2 regions of the Spirochaeta isovalerica genome follow, and region 1 is predicted to be linked to the other one. Evidence: riboswitches for the same ligand, from Rfam matches in the RefSeq annotation. Region 1 holds a riboswitch; the other holds the start of a gene.
The links. A riboswitch is a leader RNA that binds a small molecule or an ion and turns the genes downstream of it on or off. The one in region 1 is predicted to bind cobalamin.
Positions count from the first base shown of each region.

Region 2: it holds a riboswitch for cobalamin, as region 1 does, so the genes downstream of both, HNR50_RS03570 (cobyric acid synthase) here and HNR50_RS17690 (ABC transporter substrate-binding protein) in region 1, are expected to answer to the same signal.

Region 1 is NZ_JACHGJ010000008.1:126,065-142,213, forward strand. It holds gene manA (mannose-6-phosphate isomerase, class I) at 1-1,046, opposite strand, end outside; gene HNR50_RS17670 (HD-GYP domain-containing protein) at 1,074-2,450, opposite strand; gene HNR50_RS17675 (galactokinase) at 2,556-3,839, shown strand; gene HNR50_RS17680 (diphosphate--fructose-6-phosphate 1-phosphotransferase) at 3,894-5,552, shown strand; gene HNR50_RS17685 (J domain-containing protein) at 5,601-6,407, shown strand; cobalamin riboswitch at 6,503-6,686, shown strand; gene HNR50_RS17690 (ABC transporter substrate-binding protein) at 6,797-7,678, shown strand; gene HNR50_RS17695 (FecCD family ABC transporter permease) at 7,680-8,690, shown strand; gene HNR50_RS17700 (ABC transporter ATP-binding protein) at 8,692-9,501, shown strand; gene HNR50_RS17705 (substrate-binding periplasmic protein) at 9,693-10,268, opposite strand; gene HNR50_RS17710 (GNAT family N-acetyltransferase) at 10,411-10,947, opposite strand; gene glmS (glutamine--fructose-6-phosphate transaminase (isomerizing)) at 10,992-12,821, opposite strand; gene HNR50_RS17720 (hypothetical protein) at 12,858-13,130, opposite strand; gene HNR50_RS17725 (pyridoxamine 5'-phosphate oxidase family protein) at 13,342-13,719, shown strand; gene HNR50_RS17730 (peroxiredoxin) at 13,773-14,420, opposite strand; gene HNR50_RS17735 (sigma-54-dependent Fis family transcriptional regulator) at 14,607-16,100, shown strand; gene HNR50_RS17740 (TldD/PmbA family protein) at 16,139-16,149, opposite strand, start outside.
Region 2 is NZ_JACHGJ010000001.1:820,326-836,474, reverse strand. It holds gene HNR50_RS03585 (hypothetical protein) at 1-762, opposite strand, end outside; gene HNR50_RS03580 (PilZ domain-containing protein) at 867-2,003, shown strand; gene HNR50_RS03575 (RidA family protein) at 1,996-2,373, opposite strand; cobalamin riboswitch at 2,463-2,644, shown strand; gene HNR50_RS03570 (cobyric acid synthase) at 2,666-4,162, shown strand; gene HNR50_RS03565 (cobalamin biosynthesis protein) at 4,159-5,088, shown strand; gene HNR50_RS03560 (pyridoxal phosphate-dependent aminotransferase) at 5,085-6,188, shown strand; gene cobU (bifunctional adenosylcobinamide kinase/adenosylcobinamide-phosphate guanylyltransferase) at 6,179-6,727, shown strand; gene cobT (nicotinate-nucleotide--dimethylbenzimidazole phosphoribosyltransferase) at 6,782-7,846, shown strand; gene cobS (adenosylcobinamide-GDP ribazoletransferase) at 7,843-8,583, shown strand; gene HNR50_RS03540 (histidine phosphatase family protein) at 8,580-9,197, shown strand; gene HNR50_RS03535 (YbjQ family protein) at 9,170-9,481, opposite strand; gene HNR50_RS03530 (hypothetical protein) at 9,462-9,692, opposite strand; gene guaA (glutamine-hydrolyzing GMP synthase) at 9,779-11,335, opposite strand; gene guaB (IMP dehydrogenase) at 11,362-12,798, opposite strand; gene HNR50_RS03515 (glycerophosphodiester phosphodiesterase family protein) at 13,140-13,934, opposite strand; gene HNR50_RS03510 (O-acetyl-ADP-ribose deacetylase) at 14,041-14,580, shown strand; gene HNR50_RS03505 (redox-sensing transcriptional repressor Rex) at 14,605-15,243, opposite strand; gene HNR50_RS03500 (class I SAM-dependent RNA methyltransferase) at 15,443-16,149, shown strand, end outside.

The sequences.
Region 1 (16,149 bases):
TGCACTGACCCTATGGAAGCCGTATCATAGGAGGCCCCTCCTCTTCGGAGAGAAAGTCTCGCAAGTTCGAACTCCTTTGAAGGTGTCCTGTAAATTTCTGTAAGGGGATCAGTGGCCCGGGCCTGAAGGATTTCCGGCTCGGAGCCGTTGAAATTGACAATGTTTCCCAGTTCCTCGCGGTCGATGTATTTCGGCGTCAGCCCTCCGCGCAGAACGTTGTCGGAACTGGCCATGAGTTCCATTCCCAGACCGTCCAGATAGGCGTGCAGTTCTCCGGCCGATAGATAAAGGGCCTGTCCGGGCTCCAGCTTCAGGAGATTCAGATATAATGGGGCGGCAATGGCGGCATCGTCACTGTATTTTTCATAAAGGCGGAGAACCCATTGGTACTCATCGCCCTGTATTCCCGCAGCGGCTCCGGTCAGCTCTCGAATGAATCTGTCCTTTTTTTCACCCTCCAGCGACATGAGGGCGTTGAAAAAAGTTTCCAGTCCTTCGGAGGTGAGGTTCGATCTGAATGCCGCTGTCTCTCTGCGGAAGGAAGGAATATCCAGAGCTTCGAAGCGATCCGCAATATCCTGAAAAGGCCTGAATCCTCTCATGGCCCAGAACTCCGTCAGGGCGCAGATAATTTCCGGTTTATGATTGTCATCCTTGTAATTTCTATTGAAGGCATCGATGGCTATACCCAGGCTGTTTTCCCTGGCGAATCCCTTTTCGGCCTGTTTCTTATTTGGATGAACCTGTATGGAAAGCGGACTGCCGGCGGCAAGGACTTTGAATAAAAAAGGCAGGTTTCCGTATTTTTCAGCAAGTTTTCCGCCGAGAACGGCTACTTTATTCTCCCTTATGTATTGATCGAGAGGGATCTCTTTATTTCCCTGCTCAATCCGGGAAGGCGCTTTGCCATGAGCTCCCATCCATAATTCGGCTTTAGGCTTTTTTTCGGGATTATCTATCCCCAGGAGTCCGGGAATGGCGTCGGGAGAACCCCAGGCGTATTCCTGGATGACATTCTTCATTTTGAAGAGTTTGATTTCTTTCATATTTAAAGTTTAATTGAAAGAGCTCTTTCAGACAACTGGTCTTTCGGAAGCCATAAAGCGGACGAAAAGGTCAAAGAGAATAATGTCGAGCTTTTTGTTGTTATCCACAAACTCGGTTCTGATAAACTTCAGAGCCTCTCCCGTTCTCATATGGCGCTTATATGTCCGGACAGGATCGGTTACGGCATCATAGACATCGACGATTTCAAGAAATTTCACCGGAAGATAAGCCAGCGATTCAAAACGGTTCAAATCATCAAGATCATAGGATATACAGGAATTGTGGCGATGATTGCAGTTATCTAGCTGCATGAGCGCTTTCAGTTCCCTGTAATATCCGTATCCGCTCTCATGACCGTAATACTCGTGATGAAATCCCGCGATTGCAGCGATTTTGCGTGAGTAAACGCTCTTCTGCAGCAACATGCGGAAACCTGTTTTGGCATGAGCTTCGACTTTGCGGCTGTCATATCCTTCCGCTCCTTCAAAGTAGTTGATATAGCGCTGTTTGCCGATATCGTGGAGAAGGAATCCCGCTGAATACACTTTCAGTTCTTTTTCGCTGACAGGCCTGATGCCGCCCTTGAATATATGTTCGAGCGTCAGATCCTGTTCCGGAATCCCGGGTAGCAGGGAAGCATACCACTTGCGGTAGAGTCCGAAATCGGCCCTGAGACGGGAAGCCAATCCCTTTTCGTTCATCTGTCTGTTAAAAAAGAGGATAAACCGGTGCGCCATGACAAAAGTCCTCACCATATGGCGGACAGTTGATCCGTTCGATTTATCCATAAGGGAGTGCATATAGGTATAGCGTTCATCCTCTTCCGAAAGAACATCACTTAAGGCATCGACAATTTTCTCCGTCATGCGGGCGACTTCTTCAGAAGCCAATCTGGCGTCACGGTCGCTGAGCCCTGAAACTTCTTCAAGCGTGACTTTGTTGACCAGCCAGGAATAATAGGACGCTTCAACCAGAACATCGCGCTTTTCCTGATCGGAGAAATGACGCGATTCTATGAGCCTGTTGATTTTTTCGAGGGTTTCCCGCAAGGCGTTTATCCGCTCTCCCGGAGGGATTTCCCGGAGCAGAGAGTACTCTCCGGACAATTCCTTCTCGATGGATTCCTCATGGCGGGTCAACCGTTTTTCCAGTTCCAGATCGACTGCTTTAAGACCATCGTTAATGTGATCTATCAAGGAAGAATCGACGAAATAGCTCCATTCGGAACTTTCGCGGAGCCAGAATTCCCTGTCGTTTTCATAGAGAGCTCTCAGCGGTATGGTTCTTCTCTTCCCCCGGGCTTTATTCACACAGAGAAGAGAACAATTCACACGGAGAAGTTCCTGAAAAACCCGCTCGTCGAGTTTCCGTACTTTCTCCATGGAGACAGTGCTATTATTCATAGGTAAAGCGTATATCCTGTATTTTGATGAACTGATTTTATAATCGACTGTTGTTGGAATTAAATTAGCTTATCCGCTATTATAAGGATTGAAAAGAGGTGAAACTTGGAAAAAATAGATGATGCGGTTCAAAGGCTGGGAGATTTTTTTTACGATGACAGACTTTCCGAACTATACGGCACGGCCAATGTGGGAACACAGAGGCAGCGCTATATAAATCTGCTCAATTGGCATAAAGCCTTTTTCAATGTGGAAAAAGCCATGATTCTGAGCAGCCCCGGGCGGACTGAGCTGGGAGGAAACCAGACGGACCACAATGGCGGGATTGTTCTGGCCGCAGCTGTAAATGTGGATTCCGTTGCTGTGGTAACCAAAACCGATGACACCGTCGTTACAGTGAATTCGGAAAATTTCCCCCTTTTTAAAGTTGATCTGACAGACCTGGAAAAGAGAGAAGACGAGTCGGGAAAGACAGAAGCCCTCATTCGCGGAGTTGCCGCATCCCTGGCCAGGAAGGGCTATAGGATCGGAGGATTCAAAGCCTCCATCGTTTCGGACGTCCTTCCGGGTTCGGGTCTGAGCTCATCGGCCAGTATCGAGATCCTGCTCGGAACGATTTTCAACAGTCTCTACAACGATAACGCTGTGTCCATTACCGAACTGGCCCTTTTCGGAAAAGAAGCGGAGAACCATTACTTCGGCAAGCACTGCGGATTGATGGACCCCCTCGCCTGCGGTACCGGCGGGATAATCGCAATGGATTTCCGGGAAGGGGAAACGCCGCAGATAACGCCCATAGACCTGTACTTTGATGATTTCGAATATGAGCTTTTCATCATTCATACGGGAGGCAGTTACAGCCGCCTGGATGAAGATTTCAACTCCATTCCGGCTGAAATGAAAGAAGCGGCATCGGTCCTGGGAAAGAATATATGCCGGGAAACCACCGAAGTGGATCTTCTGGCGGAAATGCCCGCCATAAGGGAAAAGTTCGGAGACAGGACTTTTCTCAGGGCCATTCATTTCTTCAGAGAAAACAGAAGAGTAAAGGAAATGATAGATTGCCTTCTCCACAATGACTTCGAAACTTACCTGAAACTGGTCAGCCGTTCGGGCAACTCCTCTTTCAAATACCTGCAGAACTGTTATTCCGCAAAAGATGTGAAAAAACAGGGGATTCCCGTCGGCCTGGCTATTTGTGAAGGATTTCTCGACGGACATGGCGTCTGCCGCGTTCACGGCGGAGGATTCGCCGGTACCATTCAGGCTTATGTCCCCCGGGACAGAGCTGAAGATTTCCAGCTTTTCATGGGTTCGATTTTCGGAGAGGATTCGGTCAGGATGCTGAAAATCCGGGAAGCCTCAGCCGGTCCGGTTCTATTGACTTAAACACTTAAAAATTGATATGAATTTGAATATTGTAATTAATGACAGGAGAATGAAATGAGTAATATTTCTGCATTGCAGAAGGCCAGGTACAGCTACCAGCCCAAACTTCCCACAGCACTGAGAGGCGACATAACAAAAATAACCTGTTCCATGGGTGCCCCCACGGAATCCATCGCGGACCAGGCTGAAGTCAAAGCCCTTTTTGAAAATACCTACGGCGCCCCTATTGCCAGATTTACCGAAGGGTCCAATGATTTCGCGTCCAAAACCATTAACGCGGGAGTCATCCTTTCAGGCGGACAGGCCCCCGGCGGCCACAACGTTATTGCGGGAATTTACGATGCTCTGAAAAAAGCCAACAGCAGCAATAAACTCTTCGGATTTCTCCGCGGGCCTGATGGAATCATCAACGGCGATCTTGTAGAGATCGATGACAAGTTTATGAATGAATACCGCAACACCGGCGGATTCGATATGATCGGTTCGGGACGGACCAAACTGGAAACGGAAGAGCATTTCGAGAAATCCAGAAAAGTCTGCGAAGCCAACGGCATCAATTCGGTAATCATCATCGGCGGTGACGATTCCAACACGAACGGCGCGGTTCTCGCCGAATACTTTAAGAAGACAAATGCGGGCATCACTGTCGTCGGAGCTCCCAAGACCATCGACGGCGATCTGAAGAACGAATATATCGAAACCTCCTTCGGTTTCGACACCGCGACAAAAACATACTCCGAGCTTATCGGTAATATTGAAAAAGACGCCAACTCGGCGAAGAAATACTGGCACTTCATCAAACTGATGGGTAGAAGCGCCTCGCACATCGGTCTCGAATGCGCGCTCCAGACTCAGCCCAACATCTGCATCATCTCTGAAGAAGTCGAGAAAAAACAGATGACGCTGGCCCAGGTCGTGGAAGACGTAACCCAGGTTATCGTGAAGAGAGCCGCCAGGGGAGACAACTTCGGCGTGGCCCTCATTCCCGAAGGACTGATAGAATTTATCCCCGAAGTGGGTAAACTGATCGCCGAAATCAACGACCTTCTGGCCCATGACGCCGATGAGTTCGCCGCGCTCGAAGATGGGGAAGCACAGAAAACATGGCTGGCGGGAAAACTGTCAGCGGAAGCGGCTCCCGTATTCACTAGCCTTCCTGCGGGAATCCAGGCGCAGCTTCTTATGGACAGAGACCCCCACGGAAACGTTCAGGTTTCCCTTATCGAAACAGAAAAAATGATTATCGAAATGGTCGGAAAGAGACTGAAAGAGCTTAAAGCCGAAGGCAAATACAACGGCAAGTTCAGCACTCAGGCCCACTTCTTCGGATATGAAGGAAGATGCGCCTTCCCCTCCAACTTCGATGCGGACTATTGCTACTCTCTCGGTTATTCCGCCTTTATTCTTCTGGCTCAGGGACTGACCGGATACATTTCCAACGTGGCGGAACTTCACAAACCGGCCGACCAGTGGGTTGCCGGCGGCGTTCCCCTGACCATGATGATGAACATGGAGCAGAGACACGGACACATGAAGCCCGTTATAAAAAAGGCTCTGGTTGAACTGGACGGAGCGCCCTTCAAGCTCTTCGCTTCCCAGAGAGACAAATGGGCTGTGGAAACAGCTTACACATTCCCCGGCGCCATCCAGTACTACGGACCGACGGAAGTCTGCGATCAGCCTACCAAAACACTGCTTGCGGAAAAAGCATAACAATCTGATAATCGCGGGGAGGTTCACAGGAGCCTCCCTGTTTTATTTATGAGCCGATTGAAAAATTACTATGAAATACTGAATGTCGACCGTACCTCATCACAGGAACAGATAAAAGCGGCATTCCGCAAACTGGCTCAAATCCACCATCCCGACAAGAACTCCGGTTCATCGCGGTCCGGACTTATCTTCCGGTCTATCCACGAAGCCTACTCGATACTTTCCCGGGAAGAGAAGCGGAAACAGTACGACAATTATCTGGAAAACAGCAGGATCCAGCCGGTTCAGTCTGGCCCGGCTTCGGGTGCCACAGATGATGAATCGGCTGTAGAGACTCTCTGTTCACGGCTGAATTTCATTTTCTGGGAGATCGAGGATATTTTCACACCGGGGAAAAACAAAGCCGACCTTGATATCAGGAAGTACAGCGGCGCCAGTATAAGAAGATGGCTTCTGACAATACTGATTTTCATAGACCGCTGGGTCCTGACCCCTGCGGGATACGGGGATTACTTTTTCCAGGCCCGTCTGATTGACAACCGCCAGTCCTATGAAACCCTGACAAAGAGCTTCAATCCCTTCCATCACAATCCCTATATGAGCTTTAACGGGTATTTCTACAAGATCCGCTTGCGTCTGGATAAATTTATCAACGGAATCAGGCTGAGTGATCTTCAGGAAAAACTCCCCGGCTCGGAACTGACATTAATGGATTGCATTTACGAATCGCTCAATATGTCCTATCACTATCTGGGAGCCATACATATGATTTTGAGCGGGAAAAGCGAAACCGTTCCGCACTTTACCCATAAACCGGGATTTTCCGATCGGGAAAGCCCCATCCTCTTAAGCTGAGCCCCGATCCGATAGGGACTCCGTTCTGTGAAGACCGAAGAGACAAACCTCTCCTATGGCCGGGCTTTTTCCCTTGCCAATATTGTCTACCTGTTGTATAACGAAGTCATTCAGGTCGGCTGAAAAGCCGTGAAAAGGGAAACAGGTTGAAATCCTGTGCGGTCCCGCCACTGTAACGGAGTTTGACAGCTCCACATGCCACTGGAACTATTTGTATCCGGGAAGGCGGCTGTCATGATCCTCCGGAGCCAGGAGACCTGCCTGAATACAATACCCATAATGTCTGCGAGGTTCAGACCGGGTATGGCCTGTCTATTTTAACTAATAAACACCATACCCTCCTGACTGCAGTGCGGTTTTTTATAAAAGGCCGCCCAAGGAGAAACAACATGAAGAAAGCATCGATCTGGTTTATTTTACTGATGACCACGACGCTCTGGGCCGGAGGATCCCGGGAAAAAACGACAGAAGCGGAAACTCCGGTTCAATCCTATCCTCAGAGAATCATTTCCCTGTCACCTTCCACAACCGAAACCCTTTTCGCCATTGGCGCGGGCGACCAGGTCGTGGGAGTGACAAGCTACTGCAACTACCCGGCAGAGGCGGCGACACGGGAGATCATCGGCGGATTCTCCCCCAAGACTATCAGTATCGAAACAATAATCAGTCTCAATCCCGATCTGGTTATCGCCGGAGTTTCAGCCCATCAGCCCATTGCCGATACCCTTAAGGAAGCGGGAATTCCCGTTTTGTCCATTGAACCCAAATCAGTCGATGACGTTCGCTCGGTAATCGAAGAACTGGGAATGATAACCGGCCATGAGGAGCAGGGAAAAGCTCTTTCAGAAGAAATCGAAGAGAGAATAGAGGCCGTTCAGCAGAAACTGTCAAAGCTCGATGGCGACAGACTCCGGGTTTTCTACGAAGTGTGGGACGCGCCGCTCATGACAGCCGGACCGGAATCCTTCACGGGGCAGATGATAAGCTATGCCGGCGGTAACAATATCTTTACCGATGTGGAAGGAGACTATCCCCAGGTCAGCTCGGAAGAACTGGTAAGCCGCAACCCCCAGGCCATCATCGCATCGGAAACACATGGAGATAAACTCAACTCCGAAGCTCTAAGGGAAAGAGAAGGATGGGATGCGATTGATGCCTATATCAACGACAGAATCATACTTCTCGACGGGGATATCGTATCTCGCCCCGGCCCGAGAATGATAGAGGCGATCGAAATGATGGCCGAAGCCCTGTACCCGGAACTGTTCTGATATGAAACCGAGCCGGTATGTTCTGTCAATCAGCGTCCTTCTCTTACTGGTTCTGATCCTGGCCATTTTCTGCGTGGGAGCCGGAGCCGTATCCATCTCACCGGGAGAGGTTTTCAAAGTCCTCACCGGTGCGGTCAAAGAGGGAACCGATTACATAATCGTCATGAACTTCCGGCTGCCCCGGGTCATTCTGGCAGCGCTTATCGGCGGCGGTCTGGCTGCTGCCGGCGCCGCATTCCAGGGAATGTTCCGCAACCCCCTGGCCGATCCCTTCGTCGTCGGGGCTTCAGGCGGCGCGGCTCTTGGAGCCACCATGGCCATTGCCTTCGGTTTGTCCATACAGATAGGCCCGTTCAACTCCGTGCCGGTCGCGGCTTTCATCGGTTCGATCGGAGCTGTTTTTCTCGTCTATCTTATAGCGGAATCGGGGGAAAGCACTTCCACCGTCTCTCTTCTTCTGGCCGGAACGGCTCTCAGCACCATTTTGAGTTCTGCCGTTTCGCTGATTATGCTCTTGTCCGACAAGACGCTCCATGAAACCTATACCTGGCTTCTGGGAGGGTTATCGGGCAGAAGCTGGACAGATCTGACAGGAACGGCTCCTTTTATACTTTTGGGATGTCTGGCGCTCTGGCTCCTCTCCCGACCTCTCGATGCTCTGGCCAGCGGAGAGAAAACGGCCAGGAGTCTGGGACTGCCCATCAAGCGGACCAGAGCTCTCATCGTTCTTATGGCATCACTGACCACCGCAGCTTCTGTCGCTGCCGGCGGCATAATCGGATTCGTGGGCCTGGTCGCCCCTCATATGGCGAGGCTCTTTTTCGGATCATCTCACAGGCAGCTTATCCCCGCCAGCATGCTGACGGGGGCCCTGCTGCTGATGGCGGCCGATGTCATTGCCCGTACGGCCGTGGCTCCCATGGAGCTTCCGGCGGGAATTATTACATCGGTAACGGGGGGAGCGTTTTTTCTCTACCTCCTGAAAACCAGAAAGGGAGAACTAAGAGGCTGATATGAAAAGACTGGAAACGGAAAACCTGGATTGCGGTTACAGCGGACGGAATGTTCTGGAAAACATAAATCTTCACATTACCCCCGGTTCCATCCTGGGACTGATCGGACCGAACGGAGCGGGTAAAAGCACGCTGCTTAACACTCTGGCCCGTATGATAAAGCCTAAAAAGGGGAAAGTCATTCTGGCATCGAAAGACCTCTGGAAGATTTCCTCCCGGGAAGCCGCTTCGACAATGGCTTTCACGCCTCAGGATTCGGGAAGCGCATTACCGCTTACCATAAGACAGTTTGTCGCACTCGGCCGGGCTCCCCACCGGGGCTGGCTTCTTCCTTTTTCCTGCGAAGACCGGGATATTGTGGAGGATGCCCTTGAAAAAACCGGTCTCTCCGATCTGGCTGAACGCTGCATAACCGAATTGTCCGGAGGGGAACAGCAGCGCGCCGCCCTGGCCCGGGTACTGGCACAGGAACCGGAAGTCCTTCTTCTCGATGAACCGACATCCCACCTGGATATAAAATATCAGACGGAAATCCTCGATCTGGTGGCCAATCTGGCTCATGACAGAGGGATATCCGTTATTATCAGCATACACGATCTTAACACGGCGGCGCTCTATTCCGATCATCTGGCTCTCGTGGGAAAAGGCGGCATAGCTTCTTACGGAACTCCTGCTGATGTGCTGAAGGAAGAAATCATTTCCGAGGTATACGACATACCGGTTATTGTAACCAGTCACCCTCTGTTCGGAACGCCAATGGTTATGCCAGGCGCAAAAAGCAGGGCTGGTCAGAAGATTATCAATCTTTAGAATCGGTTCTTCCGCTTACACACGACTCATCTGTATTTATTCAGGATTGCTTCCACCGTCCCGTCTTCCATCATCTGACTCATGACCTTCTCAAAGGATTCAAGCCAATCGACTTTTGATGATTTTCTGGAAAATGCGAGAAAAAGATCTGTTGAAAAACCAGGTTTGAAACCGGTTAATTCCAGCCTGTCTCAGTAACCGAAGCGGGCGATATCGTAAGCCATGTTGGGATTTGTCCCCACAGCGAGTTCCAGACGGCCGAGAGCCAGCATATCGAGAATCTGCTTTTCAGATTTGAGATAGACTTTATTCAGGGATTCATCGGAATTAAAAGGTTCGAAATAGACCGAATCTCTGGAAAGCCCGATGGATTTATCGGCAAGATCGCCATACTCTCCAACAGAAGCCCCGGAACCTGTATGAGTGTAAAAAACCGGTTCTACCGATGTATAGGAAACAGGGACGTAAGATGCATATTCAGCTCTCTCTTCTGAATAGGCAAATCCTATGATTAAATCCGATCTTCCGGATTTAATCTCCTCAAGCGCTCTTGCCCAGGGACAGAATTCAACTTCTATTGTTATATCGAGTCGTCTTTCCAGTTCATTGATAATATCGATATCGATACCGCAGTCATCGCAGTCTCCTGGATTTTGGGAAATACGGAAAGGGGGCCATATCTCAGAGACAAGTGTGAAAGTAGTATTTTCAGCTCCAATCGGTATTATACTGAGAAAAAAGAGAATTATTCTTACAAGACGAACCATTGAGCTACCCTTCTCTAATTATTATACCTGATTGTGTAATAAATCAAATATGGGAGTTTTTTCCAACGGAATCATATCAGCTCAATTCCGGGGTTGTTTTATTGATTCCAGGCAACCCCGGGAGTTGTGGAGAGGTTAAATTCTACCAGTATTCGGGTTTCTTTAGCTCTTCCACACAATAGGTCCGGCCGGATATAGGATGAAGCTGATTACCCAGTAATGATTGAGCCAGCCATCCTTCGGGATAGGATAGTTTTAAAGGCGCCTTGATGATGTCTTCTGTTATCTTTTGAAATCCGACTTTTGAGTAAAAATTGATATCTCCGTAGGTAACAACTATTTCAATTCCCTCTTCCTTTAGTTTTCCAAGACCGTAGCGGATCAACTTCTGACCGATTCCCTGCCCCTGAAAATCGGTATGAACGGCCACCGGAGCCATAATAAAAGCCCTGGTGCCGTTGTCGAAGGCCAAACGTGAAAAGAAGATGCCCCCTACGATTTTCTGATCATCCATCGCCACAAAACCATAGAGATCTTCACTTTTTGTAGAAGTCATAAAATCGTAAGTCAAATCACCGATTAAGCGACCTTCACTCTCTCCTTCCGAATCTGTAAAGGTTTTAACAAACATTTCCCTGATTTCTTCAATCTGTTCCGAAGTGTAAATAGAAAAGTCCACGGATTCCCCCTTCATATAAGACCCTTACCTATGCTACAGGAAACCTACTCCACCGTTACCGATTTTGCCAGGTTCCGGGGCTGATCGATATCCCGGCCCAGAGCCAGAGCCGTGTAGTAGCCGAGCAGCTGACAGGGGACAATTGTCAGAAGAGGAGAAATGGCTTCATCCGATCCGGGAACGATAAAGATTTCATCGGCAAGATTTTCCAGATTGCTGTCTTTATAATTGGAAATAACAAAGACCTTGCCGCCCCGGGCTTTCACTTCCTGAATGTTGCTGATTGTCTTTTCCTGATAATCGCCGCTTGTACAGATGAATACGGAGGGCATTTCCTCGGAGATTAAGGCCAGCGGACCGTGTTTGAGCGATCCCGCGCTGTAAGCCTCCGCATGGATATAGCTGACTTCCTTCATTTTCAAAGCCGCTTCAAGGGCTACGGGATAGTTGATACCCCTACCCAGATAGAGTATGGATTGATAATCTTTGAGCTTTTCCGCCATATTCCGGAGCTCCGATCCCCGATCGAGGATATCCTGGATCTTTCCGGGAAGCGCTTTCAGCTCGGCAACCAGTTCGCGACCTCTGGACAGAGAGATATCCCTGGACCGTCCGATCATCAGAGCCATGAGTATGAGAACCGTCACCTGATTCGAAAAAGCCTTTGTGCTGGCTACAGAGATCTCCGATCCCGCATGAATATACACTCCGCCATCGGTCATTCTGGCCAGAGTCGAACCGACAGTGTTGACAAGCCCGACGACCCGTCCGCCTTTCTGCTGGATTTCCTGTATGGCCGCGATAGTATCTCTGGTTTCGCCGGACTGGCTTACGGCAACAAAAAGAGTGTCTTTATCGACAATGGGGTTCATTCCACACATTTCAGAAGCATCGGAGACTTCTACAGGAATGCGAGCCAGATCCTCTATAATGAACTTGCCAAGCTCACCGGCATAGTAAGCCGTCCCCATGGCGATGATATGGATTTTTTTGATATCGAAGAAATCCCGTTTCTCCAGATTGAGTCCCGCGAGAAGAGCCGAACCGAAGTCAGGAAGAAGACGTCCGCCTCGCCCCATGGCTCGGAAAACCGATTCAGGCTGTTCATGAATTTCCTTCAGGAGATAATGAGGATATCCCTCTTTCGTATGGTTTTCCGAAGCGACTTCCAGCTGTTCCACATCTCTGTCAATTTCCAGATTCTGGCTGTTGATGATCCTGTATCCCTTCGGATTGAGGATAACCATCTCCCCGTCATCGACAAATACGGCATGCTGGGTGTAACCGGCGAAGGCCATGGCATCGGAAGCCAGGAACATTTCATCCTTTCCGATTCCGATAACGAGGGGACTGCCGTTTCTCGCGGCGATAATAAGATCGGGATGATCTCTGAAGAGGAAAAGAAGACCATAGGTTCCGTTGATCATGGAAATGGCTTTGGAAACCGCCTGTTCAGGACCCAGATCAAGATATTTCTCCACCAGATGGGCAACGACTTCCGAGTCTGTCTCGCTTTTAAAAACATTACCTTCGGCAATAAGTTTCTCTTTCAGTCCGGCATAGTTGTCTATGATACCGTTATGGACGACGATAACCTCTTCCTTCGGTCCTGTATGGGGGTGGGCATTTTCCTGCGTGACGCCGCCATGGGTTGCCCATCGGGTGTGGGCTATACCGATTTTGGCGGTCAGATTATCTGTCAGCTGTTTCTCGAGCATGGCGAGTTTGCCTTTCTCTTTTATGACTTTGACTTTTTTTCTGTGAACGATACCGATTCCCGATGAATCGTATCCTCTGTATTCGAGCTGCTTAAGCCCCTGCATAAGAACGGGAACCGCGTCCCTTTCTCCCAGATAACCGACTATTCCGCACATAATGTTCTCCTTTTCGCTGTTTCCCGGATCTTCAATTTATCCGTAAATGACCCTTCTTATCTGTCTCAGACTCATTTGAGGGCCGGCAAATGGTCTGGATTGAAGCTCCCTCTGAATCTTTCTGTATATTTCCTCATTTCTCAGTCCCCGCTTCTGAAGCTGTCGATGACGCTGGACTATGAACTCCTGCGGAGCTTTGAGAAAGTATTCTCCCAGATCATCGAGAAGATGACTGAGAAGAGATTCGTCTATGGGATAAGATGAAAGCAGATATTGCCTGAATGATTCTTCAAGTTCCATTTTTGCCATTATTGTATATATAGCCCTATTTAAAACATTTTTCCATAAAAAGCACCGAAATCGGGTATTAAATAGCAAATATTTACCCGAATTAGGGCAGATTATATATCTTTTCCAGCTAAAATTTCATTTAGAGAATTATTTATTTAGCATATGCACAAACATTTGACCATCGGGTCTGCCTGTGTTAGGTTCAGAAAGAAACATAAAGGAGTTTACTATGGCCAAATTACCCCGTACGGTTATCGATGCCTGGGACAGAATGGATGGTCCCGTCATATTTACGACAGTGGACAGCAAAGGGAAACCCAATGCCATTTATGCCACATGCGTTTCACGCTATGGCGAAGACCGGCTGATCGTGGCAGATAATTATTTTGCAAAAACGAGAGACAATATCCTGGAGGGATCAACCGGTTCAATTCTCTTTATCACCGAAGATAAAAAGGCTTATCAGATAAAGGGCTCAGTGGAATACCACAAAGAAGGACCGGTTTTTGAAGACATGAAAAAATGGAATCCGGAAAAACATCCCGGACACGCTGCCGCCGCCTTGAAAGTGGAAGAAGTCTATTCGGGCAGTGAAAAACTTCTGTAAAAAGAAGAACCGCCTTTTTCAGGCGGTTCCCTTCATCTATCTGACTGATATGATTACAGATCCCTGTAGCAGAACCACCAGTCATAGCCTTCGTACTTCTTCAGTCTTTCTGCCGCATCCTTCTGATTGTTGGGCGGAGGAATAATCACTTTATCCTGGATAAGATCGTTTTCAGGCCAGTTCGCCGGTACGGCCACTCCGTTGTTATCAGAAACCTGGAGAGCTTTGACGGCACGGACGATTTCATCCATATTTCTTCCGATCTCCTGGGGATAATAGATAGTCAGTCTGACTTTACCTTCCGGGTCGATGACGAATACGGCGCGGACTGTGTTGGTTCCTTTTCCGGGATGGAGAAGCCCCAGTTTATTGGCTATGGTATCGTTGGCGGCAATAACGGGATAGGTTATCTCCACATCCAGTTTTTCCTTGATCCACTCAACCCATTTGATATGGCTGAAGATCTGGTCCACTGACATCCCGATCAGTTCAACACCCATTTTGCTCAGCTCTTCCGCTTTTCTCTGGAAACCGACAAACTCGGTCGTACAGACAGGAGTAAAATCGGCGGGATGGCTGAAGAGGACAAACCATTTCCCTTTATAGTCTCCGGGCAGATTTTTAGGCCCGTGAGTTGTCGCTACTGTCATTTCGGGAAAGGCATCTCCCAGCAAAGGCATGTTAATTGTTTTTTCTTCCATTTTTGTTCTCCTTGGTAATTTTCAATTTCATATACATCTCATATTGCAAAGGGCATGCCAACTTTATTAGGCAGACAAAAACCTTAAGCTGATGCACAACAGTTCATTATATTTACAAAACAACGATATATCGGTTATGATTGTAACGAAATATCGGTCTGACGATATTTCGTGGAGGTTAGTCTCATGGAAGATCAGCTTATCGATGTTCATCCCGACAGAGTGCTGGATCTTATACTCCAGTCTCTAGAAGAACTGCTCAATTATGAGCTTGCTGTTATTTTAAAATTGAATGACAGTTCCCACTTGACCGTTGAAAGAGCAGCAGGGCCGCTGGTTAACGACAAACTCAAATCCTATAAAATCGATCTGCTCAAAAGACAGGATCTGGCTCAGATATTAAAGCGCAACGAACCCCATCTCTTTGACGAGGATCTGGAACACGAGGATACCTATGTCAATATAGTTGATCTGCCGGATTCCCATTCCTGTCTGGTCGCGCCTTTATATGTAAAAGACTATCTGCTGGGAATGCTGACACTGGATAACAGAGCCTGCGGCGTATTTTCTCCGGCCATAGTCAATTTTGTCGGGACCATATCAAAACTCATTGCCGTCATAATCGCCCAGAAGGATTCTTCTATTGCCTTGATTACCAGAAACAAAGATCTCATTGAGGAAAGGAACTTTCTTCTCCGACCGGAAGAAAGCGTTTTCAGCGATATCTACGGGAATTCACCGGAATGGCAACGCGTTCTGGAATGCATAAGGACAGTGGCCGCTTCAGATCTCCCGGTTCTGATTCAGGGAGAAACAGGAACGGGAAAAGAAGTGGTGGCCCGGAAAATTCACGATCTGAGTTCCAGAAGCGGCAAGCCCTTTATTACGCTCAATTGTTCCGCCCTCAACGCCGGCCTGGCGGAAAGCGAACTTTTCGGCCATGAAAAAGGAGCCTTTACATCAGCGGTAATCCGCCGGAAAGGCCGTTTTGAACTGGCAGACGGAGGAACCCTTTTTCTCGATGAAATAGCCGATCTTCCGGCGGAAATACAGCCGAAAATCCTCAGAACACTCCAGGAAGGGACTTATGAAAGAGTCGGCGGCGAAAAAACCTTGCATTGTGATGTCCGGGTGATAGCCGCAAGCAATAAAGATCTCAAAGAACAAGTCGAGAAAGAACTGTTCAGAGAGGACCTCTACTACAGACTGGGCGTCTTTCCTCTTTTTCTTCCCCCGCTCCGGGACAGAGGCGAGGATGTCATCGTCATAGCGGAACAGTTACTGAATAATCTCCGGGAAAGCGAAGCGTACCGGCATCATTATTTCTCATCCGATGCCATAGAGAGCCTCCTCTCCTATTCCTGGCCGGGAAACGTAAGAGAACTGCAGAATGTGATCCGCCGATCGGCCCTGATGGCGGCTGACGGAATAATCAGGAAAGAGCATCTGTCTCCGGGCGGAGGGAAACTACCCGGTCCCGGTCGCAAAGATGCAAATGCGAAAAAAACACAAAAACCTGATATGCCGTTCGTCACTATGGACGAAGCGGTAAAGCAGCATATAGAAATGGCCTTGAAATTGTCAGACGGGAAAATATACGGCAGCGGCGGGGCTGCGGAATTGCTGGGAATGAAGCCGACGACGCTTCAAAGCCGGATGAAGAAGCTGGGGATGATGTAGAAAAAGGGGGTATCCGAAATACCCCCTTCATATAAAATTTATTTACCCG
Region 2 (16,149 bases), on a different contig from region 1:
GCTGTAGGATGAGCCGTCGCTGATATAAAGGGACGTGGGTGTCGCATGTATCCACTGGTAGACATAATCAGCCCCCTCATAGGCGACGTTATAAAGATAATCGTCCTTGAGTGTTTCCGCAGCCTTCTCTCTGATTCGTACCGACTCGTACATACGATCCAGGCCGAAAGAGGAACCGCGGTAAGTGTCGAACCAGTCTTCATCTTTGAAAATGAAAGCGCCGCCCAGATAGGAGTAATTACCTGTGCGGTAATTGTGCAGTTTGGAGAAATAGGAAATGAGTTCCCGGTTATCGCCTGTTATCCTTGAGACATAGTGGGTTATTTCCAGAGGGCTGTGATCGTCATATTTACCATCATCATCGCTGTCAGTCCAGACCGCATCGAGATCCATATAGTAAAGATCCACGGGAAACTCTTCCAGTTTTCCGAAAGCGTTCTGTTCATACCACACCGCCGGCAGATCCCCGACAAAAAAAGAACCGCTGATCGAATCTCCCCGGTCTGATATCATAGCGCGCAATGAAGCGGGATCGCCGCTGGAGGGAAATGTCCGAATTTCAACAGAACCGCCTTCGGCACTGATATCCCGGGCATACTGGTTAAGCGAATCTTCAAGTTCGGCGAATCGGGATTGTTCTATGACAAGCAGTATTTCCGACGGGCTTGTATCCGCCGGAAGAGGATCGAGCATCATGACTGAACAACCGGACAACGGCAGAAGCATGATAAAGATTAAAAAGGAATAAAATCTGTATCCCATATTTAAATTGTAAAACCTGCTTATCGATTTTCAAGTCATTCCCATATCATATTTGATAATTGGATTTCATTATGTTAAAATCAAACTGAAAAGGGGTTGTCATTATGAGAAAGCCACTCAGTATTGTTCTTATTTCAGTTCTGTTTCTCATTTCACCTGTTGCGATTCTCGTTTTTAATGCCGCATTAAGCATGGTTCCTCTGGTCGGTTACGGCAGTATTCTCAGCCGACTCCCTTTATATGACATCATAATCCTGGTTCTGTATCCGGTTTGTGCCCTGTCCATCTGGATGGTGAAAAAGTGGGGCTGGTGGGTTCTCATTTCTTCAGCCCTCATAATGATTCTATATAATATAGCGGCTCTTTTTTTTAATCCCTTCGCTTCGGCCCTCCTTGTTCTGGCCATGAACGGGGCCCTGTTTTTCGTAGCGCTTCTTTTTTTCCGCCGTCATCTTATCGCGCCTTATTTTCATCCCCGTCTGCGATGGTGGGAGCAGGATCAGCGCTATGAGATCGATATATATTTGAAATTTCTGGGAATGGACCGTAATGTTATCATTTCCGATATTTCCCGGGGAGGCTGTTATCTCTTTGCCGATTTTCTGATTGATGTCGGGGTCGAAGTTCCCGTACTTATCGTCTGCGGCAGTTTTCATATATCTCTCCATGCCAGAGTTATGCGCATAGCCAGGGAAACCGAGAAATACTACGGATACGGGCTGATGTTCTTAAAAGTTGATGATGTACAGAAGGAGGGGCTCGACCATCTTATTGAGAGGCTCAGGGAAGCCGCATCTTTCGATAACGATGGAGGGGAAGGAGATGAAAGACGATCGAGCCGGCGTTTTATCATGTCCTTTGATCTGGCCCTGGAATGGGGGGGACATTCTCAGCCCGTGAAGCTTTCCGATATCTCGAAAAGCGGTTGCGCAGTCGGAACCAATATGGTTCTTGATACGGGCACCAGGTGCCGTCTGCATTTTATCGTGAATCAGGTTTCTCATTCCGTAGGCTGTCATGTCGTGTGGAAAAGAAAAAACGGTGATATGTATTTATACGGGCTTCAGTTTTCAAGCCTTTCGAGAGAAGACAGAGCATCAATGAAGAAACTGATAAAATCGGTACGGAAACTCGGAGGAAAGAAACGGGAACTCCATATAGACGATTACTATCGAATGTGTGAGGAAGAAGCCGAGGATACTCCCTACCGATTAATCAGCAAGCTCAAGAAAATTACCTGACAGCTATGGTTTCGATTTCAACCAATGCATCAAGAGGAAGGGCTCCTACCTGAAACGCCGCTCTGGCCGGGGGATTTTCTTTATAATAACGACCGTATACCTCATTCATCGCTTTGAAATCACCGATGTCCTTGAGAAGCACTGTGGACTTAACCACATTAGCAAGACTTAAGCCCGAAGCTTCCAGAATCGCCTGAATGTTTTTTAGAACACGGTCGGTCTGTTCGGCAATACCTCCATCGACCATTTTCCCTGTTGTCGGGTCGAGCGGAATCTGGCCGGATATATAAATGGTTCCATTTGCTTCAACAGCCTGCGAATAGGGGCCGATTGCAGCGGGCGCCTCATCTGTGGATATAATTTTCTTCATAGTCACGTACCGTCCTTCATGTCTGATCTTTACCTGACAGTATAATACAGGAGGCTTCGGTAAAAAACTCTTTTCGACCTTCTTTTTCTATGCTATTGTAAGCCAGCAGTGATCAGAATGATGATCTTAAAAGGGAATCCGGTTTAATTCCGGAGCGGTCCCGCCACTGTAAACGGGTGTGTGCCGGAGAAGATGCCACTGGATTCAGTTCCGGGAAGGCCTTCGGCAAAGTCCCGCAAGCCAGGAGACCTGCTGCTTAAATCTGTCTTTGTTGCTCTTCGTGGAGGGAGTAGTGAAAAATCGAAAAGCTAAAACCCTGATGATTCAGGGCACAGGCTCCGATGTGGGAAAAAGCCTGATCGTCGCTGCCCTGTGCCGCATTTACAACAACAGAGGGCTTTCCGTCGCCCCGTTCAAAGCCCAGAATATGGCACTTAATTCATTTGTCACACCCGACGGGCTGGAAATCGGCCGGGCGCAGGCTCTTCAGGCCGCTGCCTCCAGGCTGGAGACCTCTGTTGAAATGAATCCTGTTCTGATCAAGCCACACGGCTTTATGAAATCGCAGATCGTAGTCATGGGGAAACCCTGGAAGGATCTGGAAGCCTCCGATTATTATAAAACGAAAGAAAGGCTATGGAACCACGTCCGGGAATCTCTTGACAGCCTGACATCCCGATACGATCTCGTCATTTGCGAAGGGGCCGGCAGTCCTGCCGAAATTAATCTTAAAGATTCGGAAATCGTCAATATGGCCGTGGCGCAGTATTTGAATGCCCCGGTTCTGCTTGCCGCCGATATTGACCGCGGCGGGGTCTTCGCTTCCCTCTATGGCACGGTTGAACTATTGGATGCCGATGAGAAGGCTTTAATAAAGGGATTTCTTATTAACAAATTCCGGGGAGATGTTTCTCTTCTTGAACCGGGATTAAAAATGCTTGAGGATTTGACCGGCGGAAGAAAAACTGTCGGCGTCATTCCCTGGATGGCTGATCCCGGTCTCGCACAGGAAGATTCGGTTTTTGTGGAAAAGAACCGGCGATTCGGCGGAGGTCCGGTGGATATCGTTGTCATACAGCTTCCCCGCATGTCAAATTACGATGATTTTGATGCCCTTCTTCTGGAAAAGGGGGTCGGCATTCGCCTTGTGGACCATCCGGGAGAAATCGGTTTTCCTTCGGCCATTATTATTCCCGGCAGTAAAACAACGGCCGCTGATTTGAAATGGATGAGGGAGACGGGGATGGAGCGTAAAATTATCGATCTGGCAGAGACCGGTACTCCGGTGACCGGTATCTGCGGAGGATTTCAGATGCTCGGTCTGTCCATTTCGGATCCCTTCGGACTCGAAGGGGATCCGGGGGATACGGAAGGAATGAAACTGCTTCCCGTCAAAACTCATTTTAACAGGGAAAAAAAGACTGTCAGAGTACAGGGGCATCCCGCTACGGATAGAGGTTTTCTCCAAAATTTCAATGAACCGGTAACAGGGTATGAAATTCATATGGGAGAATCGGTTTTGAAAGAAGGTGCTTTTCCGCTATTTATCAAGAACACCGGAGAAGAGGACGGCGCGGTTTCCCTGGACGGTAGAATCTGGGGAACATACTTTCACGGTGTTTTCAATGAACCGGGATTCCGGAGGCGTTGGCTCGAGTCTATCGGATGGACTGTTTCAGGGATTCCCCGGTCGTTGAATGAGGTTCAGGAAGAACATCTGGACAGGCTGGCAGGTATCATTGAAGAGAATTGCCAGATGGATCTTATCGACAGGATTATCGGTTTATGACAGCATCTCATACAGCGCAGCTCATTGTCTTTTCGGCTTTTGTTCTCGATCTTGTTTTCGGAGAATATCCCGACAGGTTCCACCCCGTCCTCTACATGGGACATTATATAAAATTTCTCTGGAGCAGAAGGCCGGGCAGGGAGAAAAGGACGCTTCTTTTATGGGGAGTTTTTCTTGTTTTGAGCGGCGGCTTCATTTTCTGGTGTGGCCCTTACTTTTTACATACCTTTATTAAAGGGATGGCGGGTGTATTGGTTTCCATCCTGCTGCTGAAGCCTGTTTTTGCCCTCAAAGCCCTTGTTAAAGCCGCCGGACAGATAAAAAAGGCTCTGGAAGAGGGGGATCTCGAAGACGCCCGCCGCCTGACCTCCTATCATCTCGTCAGCCGCGATACCGAAAATTTATCGGAAGAGGAGGTCTGCGGTGCTGTCATCGAATCGGTTTCGGAAAATCTGACAGACAGTTTTGTTTCTCCTCTTTTTTATTTCGCATTTGCCGGCATTCCCGGAGCCTGGGCATACAGATTTGTCAATACTTGCGATTCCCTGATCGGATACCGAACTGCGGAGTATGAGTCCGGTGGAAAGTTCGCTGCCCGGTTCGATGATATACTCAACTGGATCCCGGCCCGTCTGGCAGGGCTTCTGATTGTAGCGGCAGCGGCCGTAAACGGAGAGAAGGGAAAAAACGCCTGGAAGACAATGAGACAATCCCACGGTGAGACAAGCAGCCCCAACGCCGGATGGACCATGTCGGCTATGGCGGGTTCTCTGGGAATTTCTCTTGAAAAAAGAGAGGAATACACACTTGTCGGCGGTGAAGAGAAAGCTGATTTTCAATTCATTGGCAGAGCGACTAGAATTATAGTGACAGCTGCCGGAATGTATATGATATTTCTTCTGGCTTTACTGGAGGTCCTGGTATGAAAAAAACTAAAAACGGAACTCATGGCGGTCTTGATTACGCAAAACTGCGGGAAAAGGGGATCAGCCCCGATGAGATAACCGACTTCAGTGTCAGTATTAATCCCTTCCCGGTTCATAAAAAAGTCCTCTCAGCTGTCAAAAGCTGCAATCTGACCCGTTATCCCGATTCCGTGGCAAGAGAACTGCGTGAGAGTATTGCCGACTATGAAGGGTGCACACCTGATGAGATTCTGGCCGTTAATGGAACATCGCAGGGGATCCACCTTATCGGTCAGGCTTTCCTCGATGAAAAATCAAATGTCCTGATTTCGGGACCTGCCTACAGTCAGTACAGGAAGATTTCAGAGCTCAGGAAGAGCTCTGTCGAAGAGATTACAAGTCTGGCCGATGATGATTTCCGTCCTCCGGTTGAACGCATCATAACAAAAATCAAAGAGAACCGCCCCGGAATTTTCTGGATCTGCAATCCCAATAATCCCACCGGAACTTATGTCGTTAATGAGGATCTGAAGAAAATCGAATCAGCTGCCGTCGAATCCGGTACGATCGTGATAATCGATGAGGCTTATGTGGCGTTCACAAGGGACAGTATCCGTTTCAGAGACACATCGACCAATATCCTCAGACTCAATTCCATGACCAAGGATTATGGCATCCCCGGTCTGAGGCTCGGCTACATTCACGGCGATCCGAAACTGATCGGAGAAATCGCCCGTTATCAGCCGGAATGGAGTATCAGCGCACCGGCCCAGAGAGCTGGAATCGCCTGTCTCAAAGAAAGGGACTATTACAAGTCCACCTGGAAAAAAGTTAGAAATGAAACAGATCGCTTCAGAAATGAACTGGTTGAAATGGGACTCAAAGTTTACCATACGGAATCGAATTTCTTTATGGCAAAACTCGGATCTCGTGAATACGTTCCCGAAGGAATGGAAGGGTACGCCGCTCTGCTTCAGAAAAAGCTGGAGCCGCAGCTGATGCAGATCAGAGACTGTACGTCTTTCGGACTTCCCGATCACATCCGCATCGGAGTTCACAACGCTCGTAATAACAACAGGCTTCTTGAAGCCATGAGAGAGGCTCGGAGCATATGGGAATAGTATTGGTTCTTGGCGGAACGAAAACAGGAAAAACATCATTTGCGGAAAACAGAGCAGCGGTGTATTCAGAGACGCACAATGTCCCTGTGTATTATATCGCTACGGCCAGACCCTTCGACAGTGAAATGGTCGAAAGAATTGCCAGACACAGAGCCCATAGACCGGCACACTGGGAGACTATCGAGGAACCGGTAAAGGTGAGTGCAGCCCTTGAGCCGCTGGCCGGAGGGAGCAATGTCGTTCTTCTGGATTGTCTCACTCTTCTCATGACAAACCTGATTTTTGACAGAGGAGAGAACTGTTCTGCAAGCGAAGCTCAGGACGTGGTATTTCAGGAGCTTCAGAGAATTATCGATATCTTCAGTCAATGTGAAAATGAACTGATAATTATTTCCAACCAGGTGGAAAACGGACTGGTCTCTGAGCATCAGTGGGCCAGGATGTTTCAGGATATTGCCGGAATGGCTCATCAGAAACTGGCCTCGGCTGCAGATAAAGTCTTTATGATGAATGCGGGTTTGCCGCTCCAATTGAAATAGGTACTTCCGGTTGAAGACGGAATGAGAAAAGCAACCAAAATTAAAGGAGATCCTGTGGATTTACTCAAAAAAACGCTGGCTGACATTAAACCTCTCGACGAAAAGGCTATGGATAAAGCCAGAGAGCGTCAGTATAAACTGACAAAACCTCCCGGAAGTCTGGGCAGACTGGAAGATCTGTCTATAATCATTGCCGGTATACAGCGGCAGGCTTTGCCGGAAATTAAAAACAAAGCAATATTCACATTCGCCGGAGATCATCACGTCGTATTTGAGGAAGACATTGCCAGCGCTCCGATGGAAATAACAGCCCAGCAGGTTCTCAATTTTGTATCGGGTGGCGGTGCGGTCAATGCCCTTGCCAACCACAGCGGGGCACGGCTGGTTCTGATAGATATGGGGGTTGCCACACCTTACGACCGTCCAGATTCAGTAAAGGATAAGCGGGTCGGCAAGGGCGCTTCCAATATCAGCAGGGGACCGGCCATGACAAGACTTGAGGCCGTCAAAGCTCTGGAGGGCGGTATAGAATCTGTTCTCGAAGAGATTGGTATAGGACTGGATATTATTGGAGTCGGAGAGATGGGAATCGGAAATACCACGCCGGCTTCCGCTATATACGCGCTATATACAGGGGCGGATCCGGAGGAAGTGACAGGTCCCGGGGCAGGAATCGATGATGAGACGATCAAACGCAAGATCGAGGTTATCAGAAAAGCTCTGGATGTCAACAAGCCCGATAAAACAGATCCCATCGATGTTCTGGCGAAAATCGGCGGGTTTGAAATAGGGGGGATGGCGGGAGCAATGTTAGCCGCCGCATCGAAAGGAATCCCTGTCGTCGTAGACGGTTTTATTTCTACTGCCGCGGCACTTCTGGCGGATCAGCTGAGCCCGGAGATCTCCCCCTATCTCATCCTCTCTCACCATTCCGCAGAAAGAGGGTATGGCCATGCTGCCGGATTCATGAAGCAGAAACCGCTGCTCGATCTGGGATTGCGTCTGGGTGAGGGCACAGGAGCCGCACTGGGTATATCTCTCTGTGAAGCGGCTGTTCGGGCTTTAAAAGAGATCCGGACTTTTGATCAGGCCGGTGTAACCGATGTAACGGAGTTATGAAAAAGATTATCTATGCGCTGAGATTCATGACGGTCATACCCATTCCCTGGAAAGAGGGTGAAGATATGGCGGAGGTGGCCAGATCCATCTCCTTTTTCCCTCTGGTCGGGTTAATAATCGGTCTGACAAATTTCGGTATATTTTTCCTGGCCGGGCTTCTGTTTTCCCCACTCCTCAGCGCTGTTCTGGTCACGGTCTGGTGGATTTTTATCACTGGGGGACTTCATCTCGACGGTCTGGCCGACACGGCTGACGGAGTCTGGGGAGGAACGACAAAGGAGCGGCGTCTGGAAATCATGAAAGACAGCCGCATAGGAGCTTTCGGCGTCCTGACGCTCATTTCCTTTATTCTCCTCAAAACAGCAACTCTCAATGAACTGTTCGGGTTTTACGATGACAATAAATACCGGGCTTTGATTATTGCTCCCGTCGTGGGGCGATGGGTTTCGGTTTTTTCAATTTTTTATTTTGATTCGGCAAGAGAAGACGGTCTGGGGGTTTTTTTCAAAAAGCATATATATCTGAAAGAACTGATTGTAGCACTCATCCTGACTCTTCTCATCGTGCTCCCCATAGGCGGGATTGCCGGTGCGGCGGCTCTGGCTTCCGCAACAGTTCTCACCCTGGTTTTTTCCGCATTTCTGACGGGAAAACTGGGTGGTCTGACCGGCGATACCTACGGGGCCATGACCGAAGGGACAGAGCTGCTGACTCTGCTGGTCATGCTGCCCCTATGATATCTTTGTATCTTATACGCCATGGGGAGTGCGAAGGCAGGGGTACCTATATCGGACGGGGCAGCGATGTACCGTTGGATGAAAAAGGTGTACAGCAAATAGCTGAAATGGCTGAATCCTTCGGTTCTGAATCTTTTAAATCCGGGATTATCCTGACTTCTCCTATGAAAAGAGCTCTTCAGTCCTCTCATATTCTCAGTGAGGTCCTGAACTGTCCATACAGAATCGTTCCGGGTCTGGAAGAGAGTGACTTCGGTAACTGGGAAGGAAAAAGTTACGATCAGATAGCTTCGACAGAAGAGAACGAAATACTGCGGAACTGGATTTCAGATCCTTTTGAAAATTCACCGCCGGGGGGTGAGAGTCTCAGCGAACTTGAGTCGAGAGTTCTGAGAGCTGTGAATTTCATCAATCCCCTTATAGCTGATAAAAACAAAAATGAGATAATGATAGTCTCCCACAGGGGACCCCTCGTGCTCCTCCTGCTCAATTATCTGGGAATTGAACCGGATAAGTTCTGGAATTTCAGGATGGACCGGGGATCGGTTTCCCGATTGGAACTCTATCCCCGGTTCGCCGAACTGGTTTATTTGAATTTGACGGCCGTACCGTAAACGATAACCTCAGCGGCGCCCTGCATAACGGCACTCGAGGAGTACCGGGCGTTGACGACCGCATCAGCTCCCATGGCTTCCGCTTCCTCGACCATTCTTTTGGTGGCAATGGCTCTGGCCTCATTCAGCATATCGCTGTAGGATTTTATTTCTCCGCCTACGATTGTTTTGAAGCTGCTCATCAGATCCCGGCCGATATTTTTGGACTGTACTATGGATCCTTTCACAAGCCCCAGGGTTTCCAGTTCTTTGCCGGTAATGTAATCAGTATTTACGATAGTCATCAGGATTCTCCTCTTTCTGCTCTTTCAGCCGTTCTATCATGGTGTATATCATCAGTCCCAGAAACCCCGCTGCAACAAGGAGGACTATGAAAGTCCACAAACCACCCAGTCCTGATTCGATAAGACCGAAAAGGATGAGCGAGAAGTATCCGCCGATTATAACCAGAAATACTGCTGAAATGATAATGGTAATTAGATATTTTCCTTTCATAGTTTTAAATTATACAGCATTTTGCCAAAAGCAAAGAAAAAAAAGGAGCCCCCTTACAGGACCCCTTCCGAATCAGAAGTTGAACACTATTCCCACTCAATTGTGGAGGGCGGCTTAGAAGAAATATCGTACACGACCCGTCCTATCTCTTTTACTTTATTGGTGATGAGAGACGATATTTCCAGAAGATCCTTTGTGGGGAAATCGAAAACATCGGCCGTCATTCCGTCGTGGGAAACGACAGCTCTCAGAGCCAGCACGTATCCGTATTCTCTCGCATCGCCAGTTACGCCCACAGAACGAACCGGCAGCAGAACGGCAAATGCCTGCCAAATCCGGCTGTAAAGGCCCCGCTTGTGCAGCTCTTCAATGTAAATGGAATCGGCCTCTCTGAGTATATCGCATTTCTCCTCAGTGACATCTCCGATAATTCTGATGCCCAGTCCCGGTCCCGGGAAGGGGTGGCGATAGACTATCTTTTCTTCGATCCCCAACAGAAGGCCCAGCCGTCTGACTTCGTCCTTATAGAGCATATCAAGCGGCTCGACGATCTTTCCCTCTTTCCGTTTCCCTTCGACGAGCGGCGTTCCCACATTGTGATGGGATTTGATGACACCGGCTTTATTTCCCACACCTTTGCCCGATTCAATAAGATCTGTATAGAGTGTTCCCTGAGCCAGAAAGTAATCGCCGCTGATATGCTTGGCAATTTCTTCTTCCTGAACGCGAATGAAAGTGTCTCCGATGCTCTTCCTTTTGGTTTCCGGATCGCTGATGCCTTCCAGAGGTCCCAGAAACCGGTCCCGGGCATCGATGATTAAGAGATTTTCCGCACCGAGCTTCTTCAGGTTTTCAGATACCTTTTCTGTCTCGTTCTTTCTCATCATTCCCGTATCTATATACATGAGATAGATGTTTTTCGGATCGAGAGACTTGAGCAGAAGCCCGCCGGCAACTGTGGAATCGACTCCTCCGGAAATAAGCAGAAGCACTTTTTCATTTCCGACCTGTTTCTTCAACCGCTCAGCCGCGTCCTCCACGTACTTGTCCATGGACCAGCCTTTGGATGCGCCGCAGATATGGACAGCGAAATTTTCCAGAATTCTGGAACCGTATTCGCAATGAGTCACTTCAGGGTGAAACTGGAGCCCCCAGAAACCTTTCTCTCTATTCTCTACAATTGCCGGCAGATCGTGCTCGCTTTCGGCCACAAGGTCAAAACCGGGAGCCAGCTCGTCCAGACTGTCGCCATGACTCATCCATGAGACAAAGTTATCGGGAATATCCTTGAGAAGGGGGCAATCGGTTTTGCGGTATCGGATAGCGCTCCTTCCGTATTCTTTCGTATGGAGAGGAGCTACTTTTCCCCCGTTTTCCCAGGTCGTGACCTGCAGCCCGTAGCATATGCCCAGTACGGGAATATCCAGCGAGTACACTTTTTTATCGGGACGGGGCGAACCTTCTTCATAGACAGAGTAAGGAGAACCCGATAGTATGAGGCCCTTCACATCCGATGTCAGTATCTGATCTGTTAATTCCGTATCTCCATGGATTATTTCGGCATAAACACCCGCGTCTCTAATTCTTCTGCCGATCAGCTGGCTTGTCTGGCCGCCGAAATCCAAAATCAGTATCTTATCCATTTCTTTCCAATCCTTTTATTCTGCTTTCAAATTGAATAGTTTGGCGCATCCTGGGAAATCGACACATCGTGAGCGTGGCTTTCCCGCAGTCCGGCACCGGTAATTCTGATGAATTTCTTATATTTTCTCAATGTCTCAATATCTTTGCAACCGCAGTATCCCATGCCTTTTTTCAGTCCCGTAGTCAGCTGCTGAAGGTAGGGGCCCAGTTCTCCTTTGTAGGGCACTCTTCCTTCGACCCCTTCGGGAACGGGCTGATCGTTTTCTTTCATCTGATAGCGGTCGCCGCTGCCGTCTTTTATGGCTCCTACAGAGCCCATACCCCGATACTGTTTGAAAATGCGGCCTTCGTAAAGAACTTCTTTTCCGGGAGATTCTTTCAGGCCGGCGAGGAGGTTTCCGATCATAACAGTCGATGCTCCTGCTCCGATTGCCTTCGTTATATCACCGGAGAATTTTATTCCACCGTCGGCGATAACGGGGATATTGTGCTTTTCCGCTTCCTCGGCAGACTCGTAAACGGCTGAAAACTGAGGAGCTCCCACGCCGGCTACAATCCGCGTCGTGCAGATAGAGCCGGGACCGACACCGATTTTAACAGCATCGCTGCCCGCTTCGATCAGGGCTTTGGTTCCCGAAGCATTGACGACATTTCCGCCGATTACGGTCATGCCGTATTTTGTTTTGATTCCTTCAACTGCTTTCAGTACGGCCTTGCTGAGACCGTGCGCTGTGTCGAGGACAACAAAATCGCACTTGTTTTCCATAAGAAGAGGCAGCCTTTTATCGTAATCCATAGGTGACACGGCTGCTCCGACAATCAGATTTCCGTGGCTGTCCATTGCGGCCAGGGGGAAATTCTCATGTTTTTCTATATCCTTCACGGTAATCAGTCCCGTAAGATGACCTTCATTGTCTACAACCGGTAGTTTTTCGATTCTGTGGGAATTGAATTTTTCCCGGGCTGATGCCGGATTGACATTTCCTTTTTCAACGACAGGATTTTTTGTCATCAACTGTTCTACTTTGAGAGAGAGGTCGCTGCAGAACCTCAGGTCACGGCCTGTAATAATCCCGCAAAGGAGGCCATTGTACACAACGGGTAGCCCGGAAATGCCGTATCGGTCCATAATTACCTGAACATCGGCTACGGTCTGACCTTTTTCAACAGTTATGGGGTTCTCTATTACCCAGTTCAGAAAGCGCTTTACCGCGCCGACCTGTGCCGCCTGATCCTGAGGGGAGAGATTTCTGTGAATCACTCCCGCTCCTCCCTGAAGTGCCAGTGCAACAGCCATCTCCTTTTCAGTTACGGTATCCATGGCTGCGGAAATAATCGGGATATTCAGATAAATATCACCAGCCAGTCTTGTCCGGATATCGGCATCGCCCGGCAGTACATCGGAATATGCCGGTTCCAGTAGAACATCGTCGTAACTGTACTTTTCAGAAATTGTTAACACTTTTTCACTCCTTTTTTCCTGTGTTTAAATTGATTTTTGTACATAAAGCCCTATTTCTATCTTTCAGCAGATATCTGGAATCTGTCTGATTTTACTGGGAATAAAAAAAAAGCCCGGCAGAACACTCTGTCGGGCGCAAATGACTCGGGTAAAAAAAAATCCGCACGGAGGCGGGTCTTTTCATAATGACGGAAAACCGCTGTCTCCGGGAAAGGGACAGACGCAGATAACCCCTTAAGGGTTTGTTTACAAAATTGAAGTGTCCAATGTTTTTCAATCTGTTATTTTCCATAATGGATATTTACAAATTTATGTGGATTTGTAAAGGGGAGATTCTGATATTACTCTCCTTTTTTTAAAGTTTCCAGAAGGAGTGCCGGCCTGTCTGTAAAAATACCGTCAACACCCATCTTCAGAAAACGGCGCATTTCATCCTGTTCATTGACTGTCCACACTTGAACCTTCAGCCCTCTTTTATGGAGAGCAGATATAAAGCCATGGGTCAGAACTGTTATTTTTCCACTGATCTCCGGAACCTGCAGAACTTTCATTTTACAGGGCAGGGGGAAATAAAGGAGGCGTGTATGGTACAGGACCAGGAATTTAATAACTTCTAAGGACGTGCAGGATGTAAGGGCCCGGGGAAAGCGTTTGCGAAAATGAGCGAGAACATTCCCGTGGAATGATGCTGTAACCACTCTGGATAAAGCCTCTGTTTCCACCAGAATCTTTCCGTGCTGTTCAGCCAGCTCCTTCTTTTTATCTTTTAAATCCACATTGAATCTCATTTCCGGAAACCGGGATAAAAGATCTTTCAGCAACACAGGTGGAATCGGGGACTCTCTGTAAGGGAAGGTCTTTCCCTTGTCGGGAGTAAACTGATATGCCGCATTTATCTCCTGCACTTCATTCCAGTTCATGTCTGTGATTTTCCGCGGATCCCCGCTCATTCTCTCAAGAGAGTCATCATGCCATATGACGACCTCTCCGTCTTTTGTCAGATGGACATCGGTCTCTATAACATCGACACCCATGGCCACGGCGCTTTCAAAAGCCGGCATGGTATTTTCAGGATATCGCACACTATCGCCTCTATGGGCCAGCACGACGGGGTTGGGGGAAAAGAAATCTTTCACGGCAGAACCTCCCGATGGATTATATTCTTATATATAGGATTATACCAATTGTGTTTTTAAACAAAAGAATCGTTTGAATTTTTTTCAAAAAGACCCGGAGGGTGATATGGAATGGAAATCAGGAAGCTGTCTGATAAAAATCGTAACGGGAGATATTACAGAGATCAGGGTCGATGCCATTGTAAACGCCGCGAACAACAGCCTATTGGGCGGAGGTGGTGTCGACGGAGCCATTCACAGAAAAGCCGGTCCTCAACTTCTCGGAGAATGCCGTAAAATAGGCGGATGCCCGACAGGAGAGGCAAGGATAACCGGTGCTTATAACCTAGCCGCTGATCATATCATACATACGGTAGGTCCGGTTTACAGAGGCGGACATTCGGGAGAGGAGGCATTGTTGGCATCGGCCTATCGCTCCAGCCTCGAGCTGGCGGAGAAGAACGGAGTCGAGTCCCTGGCGTTTCCGGCCATAAGTGCGGGAGTTTATGGATATCCCATGAATCAGGCAGAGGAAACAGCTCTGATTACTATCAGAGATTTTCTGAAAACAGGCGATCGGGGACTGAGGGAGATTATCCTGGTTCTGTTCAGTCGATCTTATGTTCCCCTGTATGTGGAGATCGCTGACAGACTTTTCGAAAAATAAAAAAAGCCGGTTAAAACCGGCTTGTCAGCTGTAAACGGAAAGGACTGCGTAGCTGGACGACAGATCCTCTTTAAGAAGTAAAACATCTTTCGGAACTTTTAGTTTTACTTTAGTGAAGTTCCAGATAGTCTGAATTCCGGCTTCGCTGATCAGGTCAGCCACATCCTGGGCAATTCCCGATCTGACAGTCAGTACGGCGATCTGGACATCTTCATTTCTTACAAATGCTTCGAGCTCGCTTATGTTGTGTACTTTGGTTCCGTTGATGGAAGTACCGATTTTTTTCTCATCGACATCAAAAGCGGCCAGAAAGTTCAAACCGTTTTTAGTGAATTCCTTGTAACCGAGCAGAGCGGATCCGAGGTTACCTGCTCCGACGAGGATGGCGTTGTGCTTCTTATCCCAGTTCAGGAATTTTTCAATGGCATCGATCAGATCTGTTACCTTATAGCCGACTCTCGGCTTTCCGATGATACCCGTAGAAGCCAGATCCTTGCGAACCTGAATCGGCTCGAGATCGAGTTCATTGGCAATGACTGTACCGGAAATGATTTCAATGCCTTCTTCTTTGGCTTTCCTGACCAGATAAAGATAAGAAGGTAAGCGCCGGATAGTTGGAATACTGGCCGAGCTCATAGTAACGTTCTTATTTAGTTTATGCATAACCTTCCCTGTTATCTTTTTTAATATATAGATGCCAATATATATCAAAAACAGAAGTATGTATATATATTTATATATAGATTATAGTTCTATAATTCATTTTAAGCAACAAAGTATATAGATATGAAAATATCCTTGCCGCAAACTAAAATTACATTTTTACTGTGATACTTTATCCAATTCCTGTAAAATGGATACAATGCAAAACAATAAGACTGTCGAGATAGAAAAGCTTATTCCCGGAGGGAAAGGGCTTTCCCGGGTGGAAGGCAAAGTCGTTTTCGTGCCTTATGTGCTCCCCGGAGAAAAAGTTGAAATCCGGATCACCGAAGAAAAAAAGAGTTTCAGCGAAGCGGACCTTATCCGTGTCATTGAGCCCTCGGCTGAACGGGTGGAGCCTTTCTGTCCCCACTACGGAATCTGCGGGGGCTGCAATATGCAGCATATGACCTATGAAGCGCAGCTTAAAGCCAAAAAATCTTTTGCTTCTGAACACCTGAGCAGAAATGCCGGACTGGAACTGGAAAAAATATCTGTAACCCCTTCAAAAGAGAAAGGATACAGAAATAGAGTGCAGGTTCATTATTCCCGGGGAACTATGGGTTTCCGCGAGAGATCGGGTCATCGGATAATTCCTGTCGAGAGCTGTCCCGTTGCCGCGGAAGGTATTAATCTCTTTCTGAGAAACCACACATATCCTGTCGGTGAGGACCGCATCACCGTTTACGGTACCGATGACTGGTTTTCTCCCGAAACGGACAGAAAGGATATTTCCGTTACTGTTCTGGACAGAGAGATTCATTTCAACAGCAGCCTCTTCTTTCAGAGCAATCTTTCCATTCTTCCGGCTCTCGGGCATTATCTGCGCGAACATGTCAGGGACGGCCGTCTGCTGGATTTGTACAG